One region of the Lelliottia sp. EB106-05-01-XG201 genome, then DNA from elsewhere that is predicted to be linked to it. Evidence: predicted binding sites of a transcription regulator. Region 1 holds the regulator's gene; each other region holds the start of a gene.
The links. The regulator CRP, encoded in region 1, controls carbon source genes, mostly activating them, when cyclic AMP is high. The targets are predictions, from matches to a motif close to ATGTGANNNNNNTCACAT.
Positions count from the first base shown of each region.

Region 2: the regulator CRP is predicted to act here: its motif matches at 2,323-2,340, upstream of rbsD (D-ribose pyranase).
Region 3: the regulator CRP is predicted to act here: its motif matches at 1,367-1,384, upstream of azuC (stress response protein AzuC).

Region 1 covers NZ_JBYTDV010000001.1:4,325,585-4,329,836, reverse strand. The annotation lists gene AC3WS9_RS20315 (YccS/YhfK family putative transporter) at 1-1,944, opposite strand, end outside; gene crp (cAMP-activated global transcriptional regulator CRP) at 2,003-2,635, opposite strand; gene AC3WS9_RS20305 (OsmC family protein) at 2,942-3,346, shown strand; gene AC3WS9_RS20300 (phosphoribulokinase) at 3,433-4,252, opposite strand, start outside.
Region 2 covers NZ_JBYTDV010000001.1:4,784,367-4,788,618, reverse strand. The annotation lists gene ravA (ATPase RavA) at 1-106, opposite strand, end outside; gene kup (low affinity potassium transporter Kup) at 329-2,197, shown strand; gene rbsD (D-ribose pyranase) at 2,423-2,842, shown strand; gene rbsA (ribose ABC transporter ATP-binding protein RbsA) at 2,850-4,252, shown strand, end outside.
Region 3 covers NZ_JBYTDV010000001.1:1,849,767-1,854,018, forward strand. The annotation lists gene AC3WS9_RS08595 (MFS transporter) at 1-1,221, opposite strand, end outside; gene azuC (stress response protein AzuC) at 1,435-1,518, shown strand; gene AC3WS9_RS08605 (DUF2766 family protein) at 1,627-1,878, shown strand; gene AC3WS9_RS08610 (anaerobic C4-dicarboxylate transporter) at 1,976-3,319, opposite strand; gene AC3WS9_RS08615 (non-heme ferritin-like protein) at 3,468-3,971, opposite strand; gene AC3WS9_RS08620 (DJ-1 family glyoxalase III) at 4,173-4,252, shown strand, end outside.

The sequences.
Region 1 (4,252 bases):
GTGGGTCAGCGTCTCTGGCGCTTCCAGAATGTTCGAATCCCCCGATTCTCCCGGCGCGTCGTACTCCAGACGCTGTTGACAGCGCTGCAATGCAATTTCACACGACTGCAAATACCGCTGCGCCAGATCTGGCGTCAACATGGTGTGCTCGCGCGCCAGCGTGGTCATGGCGTTGATATGCTCGACGATAAACTGGCTGTGCGTCACCCACAGCTTCATATCCGCCAGATAGTGCGAGTTAAAGCCCGGCTCCTGCATCGCCTGGTTCAGCGAGTTAAACAGGGCGTTGTGCGCCTGGTTGACCTTCATGCGCTGATAGGCCAGCGGCGAGGCTTTGGGATCGTCGCTCAGTATCAAACGAATCGCCTGCTGATCGGCTTCGAGCGCATCGTGGGCGTTCTGGCGTAACAAGCCGCTTTGCCATTGCGGCCACAGCCAGACCATGCCGCCGAAGGCGATCAAACAGCCAATAAGCGTATCCACCAGCCGCGCGACAATGTACTGCTCGCCGTTCAGGGTCAGGAGTTGCAGGGTATATACCGCCGTCACCGTAAACCCGACCATCGCCCAGCCGTAGTTTTTACGGATGATCAGATAGCCCACGAGCGTAATCACCAGCATTCCCGCCAGGGTGTAGCCGTCGGGAACGTGGAAGTGCAGCGTCACCCCGGCAATCACTAACCCGGCAAAAGTCCCGAGCGCCCGGTGAAGAATGCGCACTCGCGTGGCGCCATAGCCGTTCTGGGTGACAAACAGCACGGTCATGAGGATCCAGTAGGGCTTCGGTAAGTGCAGCGCGACACCCATCAGGCTCGCCACGCTGAGCATGACGCTGATGCGCGCGGCGTTGCGCAGGGCGGAGGATTTCAGCGACAGATAGCTTTTCAGCGCAGGCAGCAGCGGCAGACGTTTTTGCTTATCGGCCATCAGGTCGCGGGAGTAGAGCGGGCGCTGGGTGCGCAGCACGCGCGCGATGCGGCTAAAGTGCCATGCGCAGAACTGCCCGACCGGGTTATCCGGATGCTGGCGCGCGATTTTCTCCAGCGCTCCCAGCTGTTTATCCATGGTAAAGCGCGTCGGGTAGCGATGATACAGAATATCGTCCGCCAGCACGCGCAGGCGAGCCGCGACCGTCTGGGCGTTCCAGCGGATCACCGCCTCGGCGTGGCTGCGCTCCACCAGCTTTTGCACCTCCTGCGGGTGATGCAGGCTGACGGAGATATGCTCCTGCAGATCCAGCCCGACCTGGAAGACGCGCAGCAGGCGTTTGTATTCATGATTTTTATTGGCCGCCAGCATGTGCAGCTGCTGATAACACTGGCTGATGAGATCGACCACTTTTTGCTGGCGCGACAGCAGCGGCGGCAGGGACTTTTCCGGGTCCGTGTGCTGCGTCAGCAGGGTGTATTTGGCTTCGCAATATTCGGCGAGCTGGACGTAGAGCAGGCTCAGGGATTCGCGCAGCGGTTGCTCTCGCCACATCCAGAACCAGAACCAGTTAAACAGCCCGTACCACAGCGTGCCGGCGGCATAGATCAGCAGCGGCTCCCAGACGGGCATATTTCCGGCGAGACTCAGCGTGAAAATGGCGGCAATGAGCGATGCGGGCAGCAGGCGGGCGTGAAGCGCGCTGATCTCCGCCGTGACGCCCAGCGTCATCGCCAGCACGGTCAGAATGAGCGGCAGCGGGATATCGCGCGCCAGCAGCAGCTGCACGGCGAGGCTACATCCGGCAAACAGGCAGCCGCCGATAATCAGACGTTTGAAAAAGCGTTTGTGGGGAGTATCGAGACCGGCAATGTTGCAGCAGGCGGGGACGAGAGAAAACAGCAGCCCCTGTTGCAGATGGCCCAGGATCAAACCAACGGCCACGGGAAGACATAACACCAGAGTTTGACGTAGTGCGTAGTTAACTTCCGGGTGATAAATCAGCCTGCGCCACATAGTCGTCAGAGACAAAAACGGCGTGACATCTTGCGATGGCACGCCGGATTTTGCGGAATTAACGGGTCCCGTAGACCACGATAGTTTTACCGTGAGCGGAGATCAGGTTTTGATCTTCCAGCATTTTCAGGATACGACCTACGGTTTCGCGAGAACAGCCCACGATCTGACCAATTTCCTGACGGGTAATTTTAATTTGCATACCGTCCGGGTGGGTCATGGCGTCAGGTTGTTTCGCCAGGTTCAGCAGCGTCTGCGCGATGCGACCGGTGACGTCCAGGAAGGCGAGGTTGCCCACTTTCTCGGAAGTGACCTGCAGGCGGCGAGCCATCTGCGAAGAAAGGCGCATCAGGATGTCCGGGTTCACCTGGATCAGCTGACGGAATTTCTTGTAGGAGATCTCAGCGACTTCACACGCGGTTTTCGCACGCACCCAGGCGCTACGTTCCTGGCCTTCTTCAAACAGGCCCAGTTCACCGATGAAATCGCCCTGGTTCAGATAAGAAAGGATCATCTCTTTCCCTTCTTCATCTTTGATCAGCACTGCCACCGAGCCTTTGACGATGTAATACAACGTTTCCGCTTTTTCACCCTGGTGAATCAGCGTGCTCTTCGATGGGTACTTATGAATGTGGCAATGAGACAAGAACCATTCGAGAGTCGGGTCTGTTTGCGGTTTGCCAAGCACCATGCGCTGTTATCCTCTGTTATAAGCTGTCTCAGAGTCAAAATCGCATCCTGACTCTGGGGTTGCAATCGAATTCTTACCCGTACCTGGGAAGTGGCTGTCGCACTGTTCGCAGCCAGTAAAGTTTGATGTCCTCTGCATACATGTGTAACGTCAATGTATTACTGTAGCATCGAGACTGTTTTAGCATAGCTTTAGCCGCGTGTCTCCTGGTGTCTCGCTTCAGCATGATGCAGGTCGCCTTCCGTTGCGAGAATTGTAACGCACGCGTAATCTGTTCATAAAAATGCAACTTCGGAGTTAATAAAAATGCAAGCGCGTGTGAAATGGGTTGAAGGTTTAACGTTCCTTGGCGAATCCGCTTCAGGGCACCAGATTTTGATGGACGGTAACTCCGGAGATAAAGCGCCAAGCCCGATGGAAGTGGTGCTGATGGCGGCTGGCGGGTGCAGCGCAATTGACGTGGTGTCGATTCTGCAAAAAGGCCGTCACGATGTGACCGACTGCGAAGTGAAGCTGACCTCAGAGCGTCGCGAAGAAGCGCCGCGTCTGTTTACGCATATCAATCTGCATTTTATTGTCACCGGTAAAGAGCTGAAAGATGCCGCGGTGTCCCGCGCGGTGGATTTGTCTGCGGAGAAGTACTGCTCTGTGGCGCTGATGCTGGAAAAAGCGGTGAAGATTACCCATTCGTATGAAGTGATTGACGCTTAATTCGTTGGCGGGTGGCGCTTCGCTAACCCGCCCTACGTTCGTGCTTTTGTAGGCCGGATAAGCGCAGCGCCATCCGGCATCAAACCTCAGGCGATCTTCTTGCCTTCCATCAACCGCTGCACCAGCGGCATCATGATCAACTCCATCGCCAGCCCCATCTTCCCGCCCGGCACCACCAGCGTATTGATATGCGAAATGAATGAGCCCTGCAGCATCGCCAGCAGCCACGGGTAATCGATGCCTTCCAGGTTACGGAAATGGATCACCACAAAGCTTTCATCTAGCGAAGGAATGGTTTTCGCCGCAAACGGGTTAGAGGTGTCGACTGTCGGAACGCGCTGGAAGTTGATGTGGGTGCGGGAAAACTGCGGCGTCAGGAAGTTAATGTAATCCTCCATCGAACGCACCACCGAATCCATCACCGCTTCGCGCGAATGGCCGCGCTCGCTCATGTCGCGGGTCAGCTTTTGAATCCACTCCAGATTGACAATCGGCACCACGCCGACCAGCAGATCCACGTGGCGCGCCACGTCATGCTGCGGCGTCACCACGCCGCCGTGCAATCCTTCGTAAAACAGCACGTCAGTCGGCTCCGGCAGGGGCTGCCACGGAGTAAATGTGCCTGGTACCTGATTCCAGGGTACCGCTTCGTCGTAGGTGTGCAGGTACTTGCGCGACTGGCCTTTGCCCGTGTGGCCGTAGTCCTGAAAGGTTTGTTCCAGCAGGCCAAAGTCGTTGGCGTCTGGCCCGAAGTAGCTGATGTGCTTGCCTAAATCGCGGGCTTTGCGGATAGCCATGTCCATTTCAGGACGGGTGAAGCGATGAAAGCTATCGCCCTCCACCTCGGCCGCGCGCAGGTTGAGCTGCGCGAAGATCTTGCGAAAAGCGAGGCTGGTGGTGGTGGTT
Region 2 (4,252 bases), 460 kb from region 1:
CTGCCAGCAAACAGAGCCTAATCGCATGGCTGCGTTCGAAAAGGCCTTTCTCCAGCGCACCGCTGAGGCGGGAAATTCTTTCTGCTAATAAATGTGAGTGAGCCATAATTGTGTTGCGTCCTTTCGGCGTCGTCGCAGCTAATTGATGCGAGTATAGACGTTTCAGCATGGGCTGGTAATAGACTGAAGTGCGGCGCTATTTTCTTTGCGCTACATTAATACGCTTGCATTTAGGGGTACGATCTTGCGATTAATCGTGCATACTGTGCGCCTTTTTGTGGGCCAAGGGACTAAGCACACATTTGTTATACAACGAAAAGACTAGTCTATGAGCAATGATAATAAGCAATCATTACGCGCTATAACGCTGGCGGCCATTGGGGTTGTGTACGGTGATATCGGTACCAGCCCGCTCTATACGCTTCGCGAATGTCTGTCCGGTCAGTTTGGTTTTGGTGTTGAACGTGACGCCGTTTTTGGCTTTTTGTCACTCATCTTCTGGCTGCTGATCCTGGTGGTCTCGGTTAAATATCTCTCTTTCGTCATGCGCGCAGACAACGCCGGTGAAGGTGGGATCCTGACGTTGATGTCCCTTGCCGGTCGTAACACGTCGGCAAAAATGACCTCGTTCCTGGTGATTATCGGCCTGATTGGCGGCAGCTTCTTCTATGGAGAAGTGGTGATCACCCCGGCGATTTCGGTCCTCTCGGCGATAGAGGGGCTGGAGATTATCGCGCCGCAGCTGGATACCTGGGTGGTGCCCCTCGCCATTATTGTGCTGACACTGCTGTTCGCGATTCAGAAACACGGCACAGGGCTGGTGGGTAAGCTGTTTGCACCGATTATGCTGGCCTGGTTCCTGATCCTGGCGGCGCTCGGCCTGCGCGGTATTCTCAGCAATCCAGAAGTGCTGCAGGCGCTGAACCCAATGTGGGCGGTCCACTTCTTCCTCGAATATAAAACGGTGTCGTTTGTTGCACTGGGTGCGGTCGTGCTGTCGATTACCGGTGTGGAAGCGCTGTACGCCGATATGGGCCACTTTGGTAAGCTGCCGATTCGTCTGGCGTGGTTCTCCGTGGTGCTGCCCTCTCTGGCACTGAACTACTTCGGCCAGGGCGCGCTGCTGCTCAAACATCCGGAAGCGATCAAGAACCCGTTCTTCCTGCTGGCTCCTGACTGGGCGCTGGTTCCGATGCTGATCCTCGCCACCCTGGCGACGGTGATTGCGTCTCAGGCGGTGATTTCAGGCGTCTTCTCCCTGACGCGCCAGGCGGTTCGTCTGGGCTATCTGTCGCCGATGCGTATTATTCACACCTCGGAGATGGAATCCGGGCAGATCTACATTCCGTTCATTAACTGGCTGCTCTACTTCGCCGTGGTGATCGTGATTGTCAGCTTCGAGCACTCCAGCAACCTGGCGGCGGCGTACGGTATCGCCGTGACGGGCACCATGGTGCTGACCTCGATTCTCTCCACCACCGTGGCGTATCGAAACTGGCACTGGAACAAGTTCCTGGTGGCGCTGATTCTGATCGGTTTCCTGTGCATCGACGTGCCGCTGTTCTCCGCGAACCTCGACAAAATCGTCTCCGGCGGTTGGCTGCCGCTGACTCTGGGTCTGGTGATGTTCCTGGTGATGACCACCTGGAAGAGCGAGCGCTTCCGTCTGCTGCGCCGTATGCATGAGCACGGTAACTCTCTGGAAGCGATGATCGCCTCGCTGGAGAAATCCCCGCCGGTGCGCGTGCCGGGCACCGCGGTGTATATGTCGCGTGCGCTGAATGTGATTCCTTTTGCCCTGATGCACAACCTCAAGCACAACAAAGTCCTGCATGAGCGCGTGATCCTGCTGACGCTCAGAACCGAAGATGCACCGTACGTGCATAACGTTCGTCGCGTGCAGATCGAGCAGTTGTCGCCGACCTTCTGGCGCGTGGTGGCGAGCTACGGCTGGCGTGAAACGCCAAACGTGGAAGAGGTGTTCCACCGCTGCGGTCTTGAAGGCCTGAGCTGCCGAATGATGGAGACCTCGTTCTTTATGTCCCACGAGTCGCTGATCGTTGGCAAACGTCCGTGGTATCTGCGTCTGCGCGGCAAGCTGTACCTTATCCTGCAGCGTAACGCCCTGCGCGCGCCCGACCAGTTCGAAATCCCGCCTAACCGCGTGATTGAGCTAGGGACGCAGGTCGAGATTTAACATCCGCAATACCTTCCAAAAATGCCGGGTGGCGCTTCGCTTACCCGGCCTACTTTACCCGTAGGCCCGCGCAAGCGTAGCGCCGCCGGGCAATTCTTTTGCTCCCCATTTCACTTAGCGAAACGTTTCGACGTTGATCACAATTCTGTTACGTCATGATGGTTTTCTGAACACCGTTGAGATTAAACTTATTTCAGCGAAACGTTTCGCTAGTGGAGCAAGAAAATGAAGAAAGGTACGGTTCTCAACTCTGAAATCTCATCGGTTATTTCCCGTCTTGGGCATACCGATACGCTGGTGGTTTGCGATGCAGGCTTACCGGTTCCGCGCAGCACAACCCGTATTGATATGGCGTTAACGCAGGGCGTGCCCTCGTTTATGCAGGTACTGGGCGTGGTGACGGCGGAGATGCAGGTTGAGGCGGCCATTCTCGCGACGGAGATCAAACAACATAATCCGCAACTCCACGAAACGTTGCTCAGCCACATTGAGCAACTGCAACAACACCAGGGAAACACCATAGAAATTCGTTACACAACGCACGAACAATTCAAACAACAAACCGCAGACAGTCAGGCGGTGATTCGCAGCGGGGAGTGTTCCCCGTATGCGAATATCATTCTCTGTGCTGGCGTCACCTTCTGAGGCCATCATGGACGCATTATTGCAACTTAAAGGGATCGATAAATCGTTCCCGGGCGTAAAAGCCCTCTCCGGCGCGGCGTTAAACGTTTACTCCGGGCGCGTCATGGCGCTGGTGGGTGAAAACGGCGCGGGCAAATCCACGATGATGAAAGTGCTCACCGGCATCTATGCCCGTGACGCCGGTTCGCTGCTGTGGCTGGGGAAAGAGACCACTTTCAACGGACCTAAATCCTCTCAGGAAGCCGGGATCGGCATCATCCATCAGGAACTGAACCTGATCCCGCAGCTCACCATTGCGGAAAACATCTTCCTGGGCCGCGAGTTCGTAAACCGCTTCGGCAAAATCGACTGGAAAAAGATGTACGCCGAGGCCGACATTCTGCTGGCGAAGCTGAATCTGCGCTTCAAAAGCGACCGTCTGGTGGGCGACCTGTCTATCGGCGATCAGCAGATGGTCGAAATCGCCAAGGTGCTGAGCTTCGAGTCAAAAGTCATCGTCATGGATGAACCGACCGACGCCCTGACCGATACCGAAACCGAATCCCTGTTCCGCGTGATCCGTGAGCTGAAATCTCAGGGACGCGGGATCGTCTATATTTCCCACCGCATGAAAGAGATCTTCGAGATTTGCGATGACGTCACGGTGTTCCGCGACGGGCAGTTCATCGCCGAGCGCGAAGTCTCCTCCCTGACCGAAGATACGCTGATCGAGATGATGGTGGGGCGTAAGCTCGAAGAGCAGTATCCACGCCTCGACAAAACGCCGGGCGCGGTTCGCCTTAAAGTCGACAACCTTTGCGGGCCGAGCGTGAACGATGTCTCCTTTACTCTGCGTCAGGGAGAAATCCTCGGCGTGGCAGGATTGATGGGCGCCGGTCGTACCGAACTGATGAAAGTCCTGTACGGCGCGCTGCCGCGCACCAGCGGTTACGTCACCCTCGATGGTCACGAAGTGGTCACTCGCTCACCGCAGGATGGGCTGGCGAACGGCATCGTCTATATCTCCGAAGACCGTAAGCGCGACGGCTTAGTGCTGGGCATGTCGGTAAAAGAGAATATGTCCCTGACGGCGCTGCGCTACTTCAGCCGCAGCGGCGGCAGCTTAAAACACAAAGACGAACAGCAGGCAGTCAGCGATTTTATCCGCCTGTTCAACGTCAAAACACCATCGATGGAACAGGGGATCGGTCTGCTCTCCGGCGGGAATCAGCAGAAAGTGGCGATTGCCCGCGGCCTGATGACGCGTCCGAAAGTGCTGATCCTCGACGAGCCAACCCGTGGCGTTGACGTCGGCGCCAAGAAAGAGATTTATCAGCTGATTAATCAGTTCAAGGCTGACGGTCTGAGCATCATTCTGGTCTCTTCCGAGATGCCAGAAGTATTAGGCATGAGCGATCGCATTATGGTTAT
Region 3 (4,252 bases), 2.5 Mb from region 1:
CGCCAGCTGTGTGGCCGTGGAAAACAGCGTGTTGGCGTAGCTCATCTGTGCCGACGGCACGTCCGCAAAAGCCAGGGTACTCACCGCCGTAAACTGAATCGAGCGGAACACGCCGCCCAGATAGAGAATCAGCATGATCAGCCAGACCGGCGTTTGCGGCGAGATAATCGCGCAGGCCAGCAGCGACAGAACGTTTAACGCCCCGTTGATCAGCAGCAGCTTTCGAAAACCAAGGCGGCGAATCAGCGGCGTGGTCGCGGGTTTGATCGTCAGGTTGCCGACAAACACCGCCAACACCAGCAGACCGGAGTGGAACGCGTCCATGCCAAACCCGACCTGAAACATCAGCGGCAGCAGGAAAGGCACGGCGCTGATAGAGGCGCGGAACAGCGACCCGCCGTACATCGTCACGCGAAACGTCGTAACCTGCAGAGCGTCGAGGCGAATCATCGGCCACTCGGCGCGCTGAAAATGGCGCAGGGCGTAGATGAGCGTCACCACGCCGACCGCCAGCAGCCCCACGGTGAAAAGCCCTTCCGGATGCTGCGCTCCCATCGACTCCATGGCGTACACCAGGCTCACCATCGCAATGGTGGTGGCGATAAAACCGGGTGTATCAAAGGGACGGCGCGCGTCGTCGTGCAGGTCGGGAATGATGCGCAGCGCCAGAATAATCGCCAGCATCCCGAGCGGCACATTACTAAAGAAGATCCAGCGCCAGTCGGCGTAGCTGGTGATAAACCCGCCGAGTGGTGGACCGATGATCGGAGCCACCAGCGCGGGCCAGGTGAGGGTGGCGATGGCGGTGATGAGCTGATGTTTGGGCGTCGTGCGCAGCACGGCAAGACGCCCGACCGGAACCATCAGCGCGCCGCCCATCCCCTGCAGCACGCGCATGGCGACAAACTGATCGACCGTGGTAGACAGCCCGCACAGCACGGAGGCGAGAGTGAAGATTGCCAGCGCCACGGCGAAGACTTTGCGCGCGCCAAAGCGGTCGGCAATCCAGCCGCTGGCGGGGATCAGCACCGCCAGGGTAATCAGATACGCGCTGATACCGATGTTCAGATCCACGGCCTGCACGCCAAAGCTTTTCGCCATATCGGGCAGCGCGGTGGCAATCACCGTACCGTCGAGAAACTCCATAAAGAACGCCCCGGCAACCAGCAGCGCCGCAGGAGACAAACCGCGGCTCTCTTTTCCGGTGATGTTTTCACTCATTTTTACCCTGCCATATCAAAAAATTTTATAAAAATTTACTGGAACTTATAAGTTCCTAACCCGCGGATTTGTCTTGTGTTTTTATAACAATCTCGCAGCATTGCTGATTTTGTAACCGTGATGTGCGTCACATAACCGTTGATTTTTGTGATGCTGGTCATATTATATGCGGATAGACAATAACACCTGCATAACACATTACCGGAGCATCAAATGAAACTGCGCAAAATCCTGAAAAGCATGTGGGCTAACTACTGCAATACGTTCAAAGACGTACCGCCAGGCGCAATGTTCTGATGAAAAAAACCTGCTTCGGCAGGTTTTTTTATGCCTGCGTTCGACGAGAGGGAAGATGAAAGGGCCGTGGTTTTGCTACTATAGCGCTCTTTATTGAAGGAGCTTCCTATGTCTCAAAATCTGAGCGCCGATCAGGAACTGGTGTCTGACGTCGTCGCGTGCCAGTTGGTCATCAAACAAATCCTGGATGTGTTAGACGTTATCACCCCGACCGAAGTGCGGGAAAAAATGTCCACCCAACTGAAAAACATCGATTTCACCAGCCATCCTGCTGCAGCGGATCCCGTTACGCTTCGCGCCATTCAAAAAGCCATTGCGCTTATCGAACTCAAGTTCACACCGCAGGGTGAGTCACACTAAAATAAACCGATGTTTTGAATTTTGGAACAGGTTTTTGCCGGGTGGCGCTTCGCTTACCCGGCCTACAAAACCCCGTAGGCCCGGCAGCGCATGACGCTTAGAAGAAGGTCTGCACCAGCAGATAGCTGGCGGCACAGGCGCAGCTCACGCCGATAAGGCCTGGCAGAATGAAGCTGTGGTTGATAATGAACTTGCCGATTTTGGTGGTACCGGAGCGGTCAAAGCCGATACAGGCCAGATCGCTGGGATACGTCGGCAGCACGAAGTAACCGTAAGAGGCCGGGAAAAACGCAATCAGCATTTTCGGTTCGATGCCCAGCATCAATCCCATCGGCGCGACGGCGGTGAGAGCCGCGGCCTGGCTGTTCACCAGTTTGGAGACCAGGAACAGCACGATAGCGTAGGTCCACGGATGACTCTTCACCACGCCTTCCAGCGCCATTTTCAACTCATCGAGGTGCGCCTGGAAAAAGGTATCGCTCATCCACGCGACGCCGAACACCGAGAAAATCGCCACCATTCCCGCTTTAAACACCGCGCCGTTCGAAATGGCGGAGGCGTTAACCTTACAGGCAATCAGCATCACCGCACCGGCGATCAGCATCATCATCTGGATCACGAGGTTCATCGACAGCGCCGTCATTTTGCCTTTGATTTCAAACGCAGGGCGCAAATCGGGCAGGGCACCCAGCAGAACCACCACGGCGATCCCGGCGAAGAAAATCCACGTCGACCAGTAGGCCTGTTTCGGGAAGCGCTGGTTCATCAGGGTTTCGGTGCTGCCATAGATAAATTCACGCTGTTTCGGGTCGGTGAGTTTTTCCTGAAATTCGGCGTCATCCGCCAGATCTTTCCCACGGCGCAGGCTCCAGAGGGCGGCGATCATCACGCCAAACAGCGAGGCGGGAACCGAGACGGCTAAAATCTCCAGAATCCCCCACGCCTGACCCACCCCGTGCTGAGCGCCAATGATCGACACCAGCGACACCACGGCAACGGAGACGGGCGAGGCGGTAATCGCCATCTGCGAAGCGATGGAGGCCACCGCCATCGGGCGTTCCGGGCGAATCCCTTTTTTCAGCGCGATATCCGCGATGATTGGAAACATGGTGTAAACCACGTGGCCGGTGCCGCACAGAAAGGTCAGCATCCAGGTGGTGAACGGCGCGAGGAGGGTGATGTGCTGGGGGTGTTTCCTGAGCAAGCGCTCCGCAAACTGCATCATCACATTCAGACCACCGGCGGTTTGCAGCGTCGCGGCGCAGCCGATGACCGCGAGGATCGTCAGCATCACGTCCACCGGCGGTTTGCCGGGCTGTAGTCCAAACACAAAGCTTAAAATGAAAAGGCCGATACCGCTTATCAGCCCAAGGCCCATCCCGCCAAACCGCGTTCCCACCAGCAGGCAGAGAATAATGACAATAAACTCGATGGTGATCATGAAGCTCCCTCGTCAGTCAAAGTGAAATGAATTAAATCATTTCACTTTGTAAGGTTATGGGTTGGGAGCCAGATCTGATTTGTTAAAATTCAATTAAAGCAATGACTTGATAACTATTAATTAACAATTCCCGTAATACGAAACGGTTTCAGTGCTGCTGAAAGTTCACCAGATTCAGCAGATGTTGGTCCGTCTGGGTCATGCACAGACCGGCGCGTCTGGCACTGCGTACCTCGTCGAGAATGGTTTTCAGCAGCAGGCCATCCTGCTGCTGCTCTTTCCCCATATCGCGCAGGAAGTCGAGGGTGTCGTCGTCGTGCAGCGCTTTGGCTTCTCCGGCGAGGGTTTTCAGCATGGTACAGCGCTGCTCATACTCTTCGAGGGTTTTCTGGAACAGCTCTTCCAGCGATGAGCAGGACTCTTCGGAAACCACACGGGCTTTAACAATCGGGTTGGCCCCGGCCTGTTTCATATATTCGAAGACCCGCATCATCTGGGTGATATTGCTTTGCGCCTGGGTGCGCAGGAAGGTGGCGGTACCGTTGAGGCTGTGCTCGGAACACCAGTCGCTCAGCTGCAAATAGAGGTTGGAGGCGTTGAACTCGAGGTTCATCTGGGTGTTGAGTTTCTGAATCATTCCTGAAGTCGTCATTATAATGTCCTTATTTCGGGGAGGGATGATTAACACCAGAATAAAGCCGTTCAGTATCGTCTTAATGTGACCAGCTTTTCATTTCCTTTGATTTCAATGCTATTTCTCAAAAATACCGAACTGTGATCCACCCGCGAGTTTGCCCAATGACTTTCTATAAAATGAAACGATGTTTTATCTATTTTATTTGTGAGGATCAAAATGGCAAAAGTGGCGGTGTTACTGGCACCAGGATTTGAAGAAGCAGAAGCAATTATCACCATTGATATCCTGCGCCGCAT